2 regions of the Streptomyces sp. NPDC030165 genome follow, and region 1 is predicted to be linked to the other one. Evidence: riboswitches for the same ligand, from Rfam matches in the RefSeq annotation. Region 1 holds a riboswitch; the other holds the start of a gene.
What was found. A riboswitch is a leader RNA that binds a small molecule or an ion and turns the genes downstream of it on or off. The one in region 1 is predicted to bind glycine.
Positions count from the first base shown of each region.

Region 2: it holds a riboswitch for glycine, as region 1 does, so the genes downstream of both, gcvT (glycine cleavage system aminomethyltransferase GcvT) here and gcvP (aminomethyl-transferring glycine dehydrogenase) in region 1, are expected to answer to the same signal.

Region 1 covers NZ_JBVIBD010000022.1:9,048-14,562, forward strand. The annotation lists gene ACZ4Z1_RS32660 (DNA polymerase IV) at 192-1,700, shown strand; gene ACZ4Z1_RS32665 (PRC-barrel domain-containing protein) at 1,604-1,993, opposite strand; glycine riboswitch at 2,108-2,205, shown strand; gene gcvP (aminomethyl-transferring glycine dehydrogenase) at 2,395-5,280, shown strand; gene ACZ4Z1_RS32675 (DUF5999 family protein) at 5,451-5,515, opposite strand, start outside.
Region 2 covers NZ_JBVIBD010000005.1:398,389-403,903, reverse strand. The annotation lists gene ACZ4Z1_RS12785 (enhanced serine sensitivity protein SseB C-terminal domain-containing protein) at 1-55, opposite strand, end outside; gene ACZ4Z1_RS12780 (enhanced serine sensitivity protein SseB) at 216-1,013, opposite strand; gene ACZ4Z1_RS12775 (hypothetical protein) at 1,249-2,058, shown strand; gene ACZ4Z1_RS12770 (AAA family ATPase) at 2,242-2,994, opposite strand; glycine riboswitch at 3,245-3,340, shown strand; glycine riboswitch at 3,341-3,449, shown strand; gene gcvT (glycine cleavage system aminomethyltransferase GcvT) at 3,481-4,608, shown strand; gene gcvH (glycine cleavage system protein GcvH) at 4,697-5,071, shown strand; gene glyA (serine hydroxymethyltransferase) at 5,127-5,515, shown strand, end outside.

The DNA of each region.
Region 1 (5,515 bases):
GCCGCCGTACGCCCGGTACGGCGCCCTCCCGCGCCTCTGCCGCATCAGCAGCGCCCCACGCGCCCCACAACGCTCAACCAGCCCCAGAAGCCGCGCACGGCGCCTCTCAGGGCGCCCCAGGCCCCTTTCGCGGCACGGCCCGGCGGGGCCGGTCGGCGCGATTGTCAGTGGTGTGGGGGAGCATCAGTCATGTGAGACGTGCGCCGACGATCCTGCATCTGGACATGGATGCGTTCTTCGCGGCCGCCGAGCAGGCGGCCAAGCCGAGCCTGCGCGGAAGGCCCGTGGTGGTCGGCGGCATCGGCCCGCGCGGTGTGGTCTCCACGGCGTCGTACGAGGCCCGGGTCTTCGGGGTGCGCTCCGCCATGCCCACCGCCCAGGCCCGGCGCCTCTGCCCGAACGCGGCGTATCTGACGCCGCGCTTCACCCTGTACCGCCAGGTGAGCGACGTGGTGATGGAACTGCTCCACGAGCTGTCGCCGCTGGTGGAGCCGCTCAGCCTGGACGAGGCGTTCGTGGACCTGGAGGCGGGCGGCGTCGAGGCGGACACCGCGGTGGTGCGGGCGGTGGGGGAGCGGCTGCGGCGCGACATCCGGCGCCGGACGGGCCTGACCGGGTCGGTGGGGCTGGCCGGGGCCAAGATGCTGGCCAAGATCGCCTCAGAGCAGGCCAAGCCGGACGGCCTCGTGGTGATCGAGCCGGGCACGGAGCGGGAGCTGCTCGGCCCGATGACGGTGCGCACGCTGCCCGGCGTCGGTCCGGCCACGGCGGAGACGCTGCGCCGGGCGGGCATCCACACGGTCGCCGAGACGGCGGAGGCGGGTGAGGCGGAGCTCGTACGGCTGCTGGGCAGGGCGCACGGCGCCGGGCTGTACGCGATGGCGCTGGGGCGCGACGAGCGGCCCGTGGTGGCCGAGCGGGACGCGAAGTCCATATCGGTCGAGGACACCTTCGAGGTGGACCTGACGGACCGGACGCGGGTGCGGGCTGAGGTGACGCGGCTGGCGGACCGGTGCGTGCAGCGGCTGCGGGCGGCCGGGCGGTCGGGGCGGACCGTCGTGATCAAGGTGCGGAACTACGACTTCTCGACGCTGACCAGGTCGGAGACGCTGCGCGGGCCCACGGACGACCCGGGGGTGGTGCGGGAGGCCGCGGCCCGGCTGCTGGACCTGGTGGACACCACGGGCGGCGTACGGCTGCTGGGCGTGGGCGTGACCGGCCTCGCGGACTTCACGCAGGAGGACCTGTTCGCCCAGATGGCGACGGAGAAGGCCGCCGAGGAGGAGGCCGAGCGGGAGCGCCGGGCGGCCGACGAGGCCGCGCGGATGGCCGCCGACGAGCCCGAGCGGCCCCGGCGGTGGCTCCCGGGGCTCGACGTGATCCATGACGAACACGGCGCCGGGTGGGTGCAGGGCAGCGGTGTGGGCCGGGTGACCGTACGGTTCGAGCAGCCGTGGACCGGGCCCGGGCGGGTGCGCACATTTCCGGTCGACGATCCCGCGCTGCGGCCCGGCGAGCCGCTGCCGCTGGTGGGCGGTCCGCCGGACGGGGGAAGGGACGAGCCCGGGAGCCTTCCCGGTCCGGGCGCCCCGGACACCGTCCCTCAGTCCTCCGCGCCGGCCACCCGCCCGAACTCCGTGTCGGCCGGTGCGGCGTCCGAGCCGGGCACGGGATCGGGGGCCGGGATGTCCAGACGGTAGTGGTGGTAGAGCTGTAGTTCCTGCTCCGGCGAGAGGTGGCGGCCCACCCCGAAGTCCGGCGCATCCCGGATCAGCTTGCGGTCGTAGGGGACGTGCAGCGCCTCGTCGACCAGATCGCTGGGCTCCAGGGGCACGAAGGCGTCCCGGCTGAAGATCCCGGTGCGTACGGCCGCCCATTCCGGTTCACCGGTCGCGTCGTCCAGGTACACCTCGTCGACGGTGCCGATCTTGGTTCCGTTCTTGTCGAACGCCTTGCGGCCGATCAAGCTGCGGGGATCGATATCGGTCTGCACGGTCCCTCCAAGTGGTCGCAACTGCCTTGTGACAACTACCAAACGGCACAATTCATGCCCCGGCCACTCGAAGGAAGGCCCGTTCGACGCGCTGGTAGGCTGGCGAACGGCTGCAGACCCCATGCGGGAGAGTCCTTCGTCGATCATGGCGGAGGCGCCGAAGGAGCAACTCCTCCCCGGAATCTCTCAGGCTCACGTACCGCATGGACGAGGTCACTCTGGAAAGCAGGGCGGGCCACGGACGGGCACAGCGCCGGAAGCCCCTCCTCACCGACGGTGAAAGCCGGTGCCGCTCGCGGGGCCGGTGAAGCTCTCAGGTTGAGATGACAGAGGGGGAGGCCGTCCGGGCACCAGCGCCGTGGTGCCCCGCGTAGGTCGAAACGACCAGGAGGCCCCCGCAGATGACCACCAACCGCAGCTCCCTGACCGAGCTGGAACGAGGCACCCCGTTCGAGCAGCGGCACATCGGCCCCGGCCCGGAGGCCCAGGCCAAGATGCTCGCGCAGGTCGGGTTCGGATCGCTGGACGAACTGACCGCGGCCGCCGTACCGGACGTGATCAAGAGCGCGGAGGCGCTGGGCCTGCCCCAGGGCCGTACCGAGGCCGAGGTCCTGGCCGAGCTGCGGGCGCTCGCGGACCGCAACCAGGTGCTCGCTCCGATGATCGGTCTCGGTTACCACGGCACGTTCACCCCGCCGGTGATCCTGCGCAACGTGATGGAGAACCCCGCCTGGTACACGGCCTACACCCCGTACCAGCCCGAGATCTCCCAGGGCCGCCTCGAAGCGCTGCTCAATTTCCAGACCATGGTCGCCGACCTGACCGGACTGCCGACCTCCGGCGCCTCGCTGCTGGACGAGGGCACGGCCGCCGCCGAGGCGATGGCCCTCGCGCGGCGGGTGGGCAAGGTCAAACAGGGCGTCTTCCTGGTCGACGCCGACTGCCTGCCGCAGACCATCGCCGTGATCGAGACCCGCGCCGAGCCGACCGGCGTCGAGGTCGTGGTCGCCGACCTGTCCGAGGGCATCCCGGCCGAGGTGGCCGAGCGCGGTGTCTTCGGTGTGCTGCTCCAGTACCCCGGTGCCTCCGGCGCCGTACGGGACCCGCGTGCCGTCATCGAGCAGGCGCACGAACTGGGCGCGATCGTCACCGTCGCCGCCGACCTGCTGGCGCTGACGCTGCTGACCTCGCCGGGCGAGCTGGGCGCCGACATCGCCGTCGGCACCACGCAGCGGTTCGGCGTCCCGATGGGCTTCGGCGGCCCGCACGCCGGATTCATGGCCGTACGGGAGAAGTTCGCGCGCAGCCTGCCGGGCCGCCTGGTGGGCGTCTCGGTGGACGCCGACGGCAACAAGGCGTACCGACTCGCCCTCCAGACGCGTGAGCAGCACATCCGCCGGGAGAAGGCCACCAGCAACATCTGCACCGCGCAGGTACTGCTCGCCGTGATGGCCGGCATGTACGCGGTCTACCACGGCCCGGACGGCCTCGCGGCGATCGCGCGCCGTACCCACCGCTACGCCTCCATACTGGCGGAGGGCCTGCGCGCCGGCGGCGTCGAGGTCGTGCACGGCGCGTACTTCGACACGCTGACCGTACGGGTGCCGGGGCGGGCCGCCGAGGCCGTCGCCGCGGCCCGCGAGGCCGGGGTCAACCTGCGGCTGGTCGACGCCGACCTGGTGGGCGTCGCCTGCGACGAGACCACCGGGCGCGCGCAGGTGCACGCGGTGTGGAGCGCCTTCGGCGTGCAGGCCGACATCGAGCGGCTCGACGCTGCCGTGGCCGACGCGCTGCCGTCGGAACTGCTGCGCGGCGACGCGTACCTGACCCACCCAGTCTTCCACCAGCACCGTTCCGAGACCGCCATGCTGCGCTACCTGCGCCGGCTGTCGGACAAGGACTACGCGCTGGACCGCGGCATGATCCCGCTCGGCTCGTGCACCATGAAGCTGAACGCGACGACCGAGATGGAGCCGGTCACCTGGCCCGAGTTCGGGCAGCTGCACCCGTTCGCGCCGGTCGAGCAGGCGCAGGGCTACCTCACGCTCATCGCGGAACTGGAGGAACGTCTCGCCACCGTCACCGGCTACGACAAGGTCTCCATCCAGCCGAACGCCGGCTCGCAGGGCGAACTGGCCGGTCTGCTGGCCGTACGGGCGTACCACCGCGCCAACGGCGACGAGCAGCGCACCGTCTGCCTGATCCCGTCCTCCGCGCACGGCACCAACGCCGCCAGCGCCGTGATGGCCGGCATGAAGGTCGTCGTCGTCAAGACCGGCGAGGACGGCGAGGTGGACGCCGACGACCTGCGCGCCAAGATCGAGCAGTACCGGGACCAGCTCGCGGTGCTGATGGTGACCTACCCGTCCACGCACGGCGTGTTCGAGGAGCACATCACGCAGATCTGCGCGGCGGTGCACGACGCGGGCGGCCAGGTGTACGTGGACGGCGCCAACCTCAACGCGCTGGTCGGCCTCGCCGAGCCCGGCACGTTCGGCGGCGACGTCTCGCACCTGAACCTGCACAAGACCTTCTGCATCCCGCACGGCGGCGGCGGTCCCGGCGTCGGCCCGGTCGGTGTCCGCGCCCATCTGGCACCGTACCTGCCCAACCACCCGCTGCAGCCCACCGCGGGCCCGGAGACGGGTGTGGGCCCCATCTCCGCGGCGCCGTGGGGCTCCGCGGGCATCCTGCCCATCTCCTGGGCGTACGTCCGGCTGATGGGCGGCGCGGGCCTCAAGCGCGCCACCCAGGTCGCGGTGCTCGGCGCCAACTACATCGCCAAGCGCCTGGAGCCGCACTACCCGGTGCTCTACACCGGACCCGGCGGCCTGGTCGCGCACGAGTGCATCATCGACGTACGGCCGCTGACCAAGGCGACCGGTGTGAGCATCGACGATGTCGCCAAGCGGCTGATCGACTACGGCTTCCACGCGCCGACGATGTCCTTCCCGGTGGCCGGCACGCTGATGATCGAGCCGACCGAGAGCGAGGACCTGCACGAGCTGGACCGCTTCTGCGACGCGATGATCGCGATCCGCGCGGAGATCGAGAAGGTCGGCTCGGGGGAGTGGGACAAGGACGACAACCCGCTGCGCAACGCCCCGCACACCGCGGCGGCGCTCAGCGGCGAGTGGGCGCACCCGTACACCCGTGAGGAGGCGGTCTTCCCGGCCGGCGCCGAGGCGGCGGAGAAGTACTGGCCGCCGGTGCGCCGTATCGACGGTGCGTTCGGCGACCGCAACCTTGTGTGCTCCTGCCCGCCGCTGGAGGAGTACGACGGCTGATCCGCCGTCCGCGCGCACCGCTCGCGGCCGCGCGCGCATGCGAAGGGCCCTCGGCGTGGACGCCGGGGGCCCTGTTGTCCCTTGTGCTGTGTTGTCAGCCGGCAGTCGGTCTGTGCGGTGCCGTCTGTGCCGTGCTGTGCGGTTCCGCGTGGTGCCGTGCGCCGATGCGGTCAGGCAGCGGTGGCCACGTGCGGCGTGCCCAGAACCCGGTGCGGCGCGATGACCTGGCCGTCCG
Region 2 (5,515 bases), on a different contig from region 1:
GCAGCATCTGCTCGACCTGCCCGGCAGCCGCTCCCTGATGCGCACCCGCGCTCACGTGGTCCGTCCCTTCCTGTCGGCAGGCACGTGGGGTACGCCCGCCGGTTGCAACAACAGCTTAGAGCCTGCGTCCGGACCCCGGTCGGATCAGCACACGCCGCTTGCGGTCACGGAAAGGAGCACTCCGGGCGCGCGGGGGCACCGGGGGGCACAGGCTCTCAGGCGACGTCGCGGGAGTAGAAGGGCCGGACCCGCTCCAGCATCCAGTCGGCGACCGGGTCGCCCTGCGCGAGGTCCAGCATGACCAGTTGGACGGGCCAGGTCAGCGGTGTCCCGCCGAGGGCCCGCCCGAGGCCGGCGGTCACCGCGTCCCGTACGGCCGGGTCGTGCGGCGCGACGGCCGCCGCGTCCACCTGGACGCCGACGAACAGCGTGGGCGCGTCCCCCTCGACGCTGGCCAGCGCGCGGCGTGCGGTGACCACGAAGCCCGCCGACGAGAATTCCAGCCCGGCCGCGGCCAGGAAGTCCACCGGCTCCTCCTGCCAGTCCGGCTCGAACAGCCGGACCCGGGCGCCGCTCGGCGCCCCGGGCAGGTCCGGGCGGCCGGTCCGGCACAGCTCGGCCACCGCGTCCGGCGGCAGCGGCACGCCGACCGTGCCCTCCGGGTTGACGGCGATGCCGATCAGCGGCGGCAGGCCGCGCGCGAACTCGGCGGCCGGCGCGACGGTGAAGGAGAGGTGCGGTCCGGCCACCCGCTGGAACTCCTGCTCGGAGCTGAAGACGGGGACGTACGCGGCCGAGCCGATCTCGACGGTGGGCAGGTCCAGGCCCGTGCGGCCCATCCCCGCGCTCTCCGGGCCGCCGCCCTTGGGCAGCGGCACCCATATCCGGCTGCGGCCCAGCACCTCGACGATGCGGGCGCCCGCACCGGGGTGACCCACCGAGGCGGCGAGCACCTCCTCCAGCTCGTTGGCGGGCCACTCCAGCCGCGGAATGCCCTGCTCCGGAAAGTCCATGTCCACCCGTCCGCTCGTCACCATGCGTACCGCGTACCGCTCGTACGGCTGCTCGTACAGCTGCTCGTCGGCGCTTTACCTGGTCGACGACCCTAACGCCAGCAGACGGGAGGAGCCCTGGTGCGTCCGGATGACCACCGAACGCGCGCGAGCGGTTGCGGACCGTGCACACCGCTCCGAAGGTGGCTCCAGGGTGATCTTGCCCTGCCGTTCCTACAGAAAGGCACGTCTCCTGATGGCAACGCACCGGACCGCCTCCGCCCTCGTCTGCGCCACCACTGCCGGCGCCCTCGCCTTCGGCGTCGTGGGCTCCGCGACCGCGGCCGAAGAACCCAAACCCCCGGTCCGCAACCACAGCATCATCGTCGACGACATCGGCCGGCTGGCGGACGCATCGACCGAGCTGGCCGAGAAGACGGCCGACGACCGCGGCCACTCCGTGGAGGTCAGGGCCGCCCGCACCCGCCTGGACACGGTTCTGCAGGACGCGCAGCGGCTGGCGGACATGCTGAACGAGGACTCCGACCGCGCGGTGTCGGCCGACTCGGTCCGGCTGCGCCGGGTCTCGCAGGACCTGCGTACACAGATGTACGAGCTGTCCGAGCGCCGGGCCCCGGCGCCGGGAGAGGACACCGACTCCGCGAGCCTGAGCGGCTCGGTCTCCCGGTCCGTCACCGACATCTTCAAGATCCTGGGCATCGACAAGCTCCTCGGCGGCCTCCAGCAGCAGCCGGCCACCCAGCCCGCCGCCCAGCCCGCGGCCCAGTCCGCCAACCGGCCGGCCCGGCCCGCCGCGGAGCCGGCGGGCGGGACGGAGGAGGCGGACGACCAGCCGGCCGCCCAGCCGAAGGCGCCGACCAGCGACCCGCAGCCGGCCGACGGCACCCAGCAGACCGGTGACGCCCAGCAGGCCGCCGACCCACAGCCCGCTGCGGACGCGCAGCGTCAGCAGCCCGCCGCGGCGCCGCAGCAGCAAGGTGTCGGCTCGCTGGTCACCTCGGTGCTCTCGCTGCCGAGCGTGCTGATCAAGGCCCTGGGCCTCTAGATCGGCCCGGTACCGAGCGTCCGGAGGAGGCGCGGATGCGGGAGATATGCCTGGGGTAGGACCGGCCCTGACGGGCCGTACGGGACATTCCGTACGGCCCGTCAGGTATCCGGCATTCCGGGGCTGAACTCGACGAACGGTACGGCGGACGGACGGGCTCCGGCCCGCCTCGAAGACGGCGCCTCACTCGAAGACGAGCTCCCGCAGCGCTCCCGCCGCCGGCCGGTCCAGCAGCACGGCCGAGGTGAAACCCGCCGGGAGCCGGGCCGCCCGGGCACGGGCGGCCAGCCGTCGCACCGCGCGCCGGTGCCGGGCGAAGGCGTAACCGGAGACTCCGCGTCCGCGCGAGCGCTGCCCGGACAGCGCGACCTCGGGTGGTACGTCCAGCAGCACCAGGTGCAGGCCGCGCCCGCCGCGCCGGGCCTCGCGCGCGAGCCAGCGGCGCACCCACGCCAGCGTGCCGCAGTCGTGCACCACCACGCTGCCGCCGGAGCGCAGCGCCCGCCGCAGCCCCAGGTAGTGGGAGGCCCGGACCAGCGGCCGGTAGAGCGCGTACGGAAGCCGGCGCAGCCTGCCGCGCTCCCAGCGCTCCCGTACCTCCTGCGAGTCGATGCGGTGCACGGCGGCGCCCTGCCGGTCGTGGGCGGGCACCACCCGGAGCATGAGCGTGCTCTTGCCGCTGCCCGGCAGGCCGGAGACCACCACCAGGTCGCCCGCCGCGAAGTGCAGCCCGGTCGCCTCGCGCGGGGCACGCCGGTCCCTGAGGTCGACGACGTCCGTCGTCGGCGCGTCCGCCGTCGCGGCCCGTGCCCGGCCGGGGCGGACCACCCCGAGCGGCAGCCGCCGGGACCCCGGCACGACGGCGGGAGCCGGCTCCGGGACACAGCCCGGGGGCGCGCCTCCCGGACTTGTCGCGAGTGCGGCCTGCCTGTGCACCGTGATCCCCTCCCGGTCCGGTGTGGTCCCCTTACCCGCAGAGTGTCAAGAAAAGGTAATGCGCTTCAAGGAAATCCCACGATTCGTACAGTCCCAGGACACTGTCGTGACACCCCTGCGAACACCGGTACGGGCAGGGCTCCTGTATCCGGCCATCCCGTGCGATGATGTGCGCGCCAAGTGCCGGACCGCACACCACGTGTGCGTCCGCGTACGGGTGCCACGCTCAGCCAACTCCATACCGGCCGCTTGAATCCGCGCGGGAGAGTCCCCGGCCGTCACGGCGGGGCGCCGAAGGAGCAAGTCCTCCCTTGAATCTCTCAGGCCCCGATACCGCGCGGGCGAGGCAGATCTGAAAAGCGGGCCGCCGTGGTGTGGCTCCACCCAAGGTGCAAACCGGGACCGGTCACGGCCTTCCGGTGAACCTCTCAGGTTCCGATGACAGATGGGGAGACCGTCTTGTCACCCATGCCCGGGAGCCACACCATGACCGAAGCCCCCCGCCGCACCGCGCTGGACGCGACGCATCGCGCGCTCGGCGCGACCATGACCGACTTCGCCGGCTGGGACATGCCGCTGCGTTACGGCAGCGAGCGTGACGAGCACGTCGCCGTCCGTACCCGCGCCGGCCTGTTCGACCTCTCGCACATGGGCGAGATCACCGTCACCGGCCCCGGCGCCGCCGACCTGCTGGATTACGCGCTGGTCGGCAACATCGGCGGTGTCGCCGTCGGCCGCGCCCGCTACACCATGATCTGCGACGCCGAGGGCGGCATCCTGGACGACCTGATCGTCTACCGCCTCGGCGAGACGGAGTACCTGGTCGTCGCCAACGCCTCCAACGCGCAGGTCGTGCTGGACGCGCTCACCGAGCGGGCGAGCAACTTCGACGCCGGGGTCCGCGACGACCGGGACGCGTACGCGCTGCTCGCCGTCCAGGGCCCCGAGTCCCCCGGCATCCTCAAGGGCCTCACGGACGCCGACCTGGACGGCCTGAAGTACTACGCCGGGCTGCCCGGCACCGTCGCCGGCGTCCCGGCGCTGATCGCCCGTACGGGATACACCGGTGAGGACGGTTTCGAGCTGTTCGTCCGCCCGGCGGACGCGGCCGCCCTCTGGGAGGCGCTGACCGAGGCGGGCAAGGATGCGGGCCTGGTGCCGTGCGGGCTGTCCTGCCGGGACACGCTGCGCCTGGAGGCGGGCATGCCGCTGTACGGGCACGAGCTGACCACCGACACCACCCCGTTCGACGCGGGCCTGGGCCGGGTCGTGAAGTTCGAGAAGACGACGAACGGCGGCGACTTCGTGGGCCGCGCCGCCCTGGAGGCCGCCCGCGACCGGGCCGAGGCCAATCCGCCGCGCAAGCTGGTCGGGCTGATCGCCGAGGGCCGCCGCGTGCCGCGCGCCGGGTACCCGGTCGTGGGCCCGGACGGCGCCGTCATCGGCGAGGTCACCTCCGGCGCCCCCTCGCCCACCCTCGGCAAGCCCGTCGCCATGGCGTACGTGGACGCCGCGCACGCCGCGCCCGGCACCGCCGGTGTGGCGGTGGACATCCGTGGCACCCATGAGCCGTACGAGGTCGTGGCGCTGCCCTTCTACAAGCGCCAGAAGTGACGCACGTACCTCCGTCTCGGACGCACGTCCGTCTCACCTGCCAAGACCCCTGCACCGAGCACGCCACCGCATCCAGGAGAATCAAGTCATGAACAACCCCCAGCAGCTGCGCTACAGCAAGGAGCACGAGTGGCTGTCGGCCGCCGAGGAGGGCGTCTCGACGATCGGTATCACCGAGCACGCCGCCAACGCGCTCGGCGACGTCGTCTTCGTGCAGCTTCCGGAGGTCGGCGCCACGGTCACGGCGGGCGAGACCTGCGGTGAGCTGGAGTCGACCAAGTCCGTCAGCGATCTCTACTCCCCCGTCGACGGCGAGGTCACGGAGATCAACGAGGACGTCGTGAGCGACCCCTCGCTGGTGAACACCGCCCCGTTCGAGGGTGGCTGGCTGTTCAAGGTGAAGGTCAGCGGCGAGCCGGACGACCTGCTCTCGGCCGACGAGTACACCGCCTTCACCGGCTGATCCGCCCACCCGCCGCCCGGCGGGGCCGTGCGCCCCGCGAACCCCAGGAAGAGTCATGTCGCTTCTGAACAGCTCCCTCCACGAGCTCGACCCCGACGTCGCCGCCGCCGTCGACGCCGAGCTCCACCGTCAGCAGTCCACCCTCGAAATGATCGCGTCGGAGAACTTCGCCCCCGCCGCCGTCATGGAGGCCCAGGGCTCGGTCCTCACCAACAAGTACGCCGAGGGCTACCCGGGCCGCCGCTACTACGGCGGCTGCGAGCACGTCGACGTGGTCGAGCGGATCGCCATCGACCGCATCAAGGCGCTGTTCGGCGCCGAGGCCGCGAACGTGCAGCCGCACTCCGGCGCGCAGGCCAACGCCGCCGCGATGTTCGCGCTGCTCAAGCCGGGCGACACGATCATGGGTCTGAACCTCGCGCACGGCGGGCACCTGACCCACGG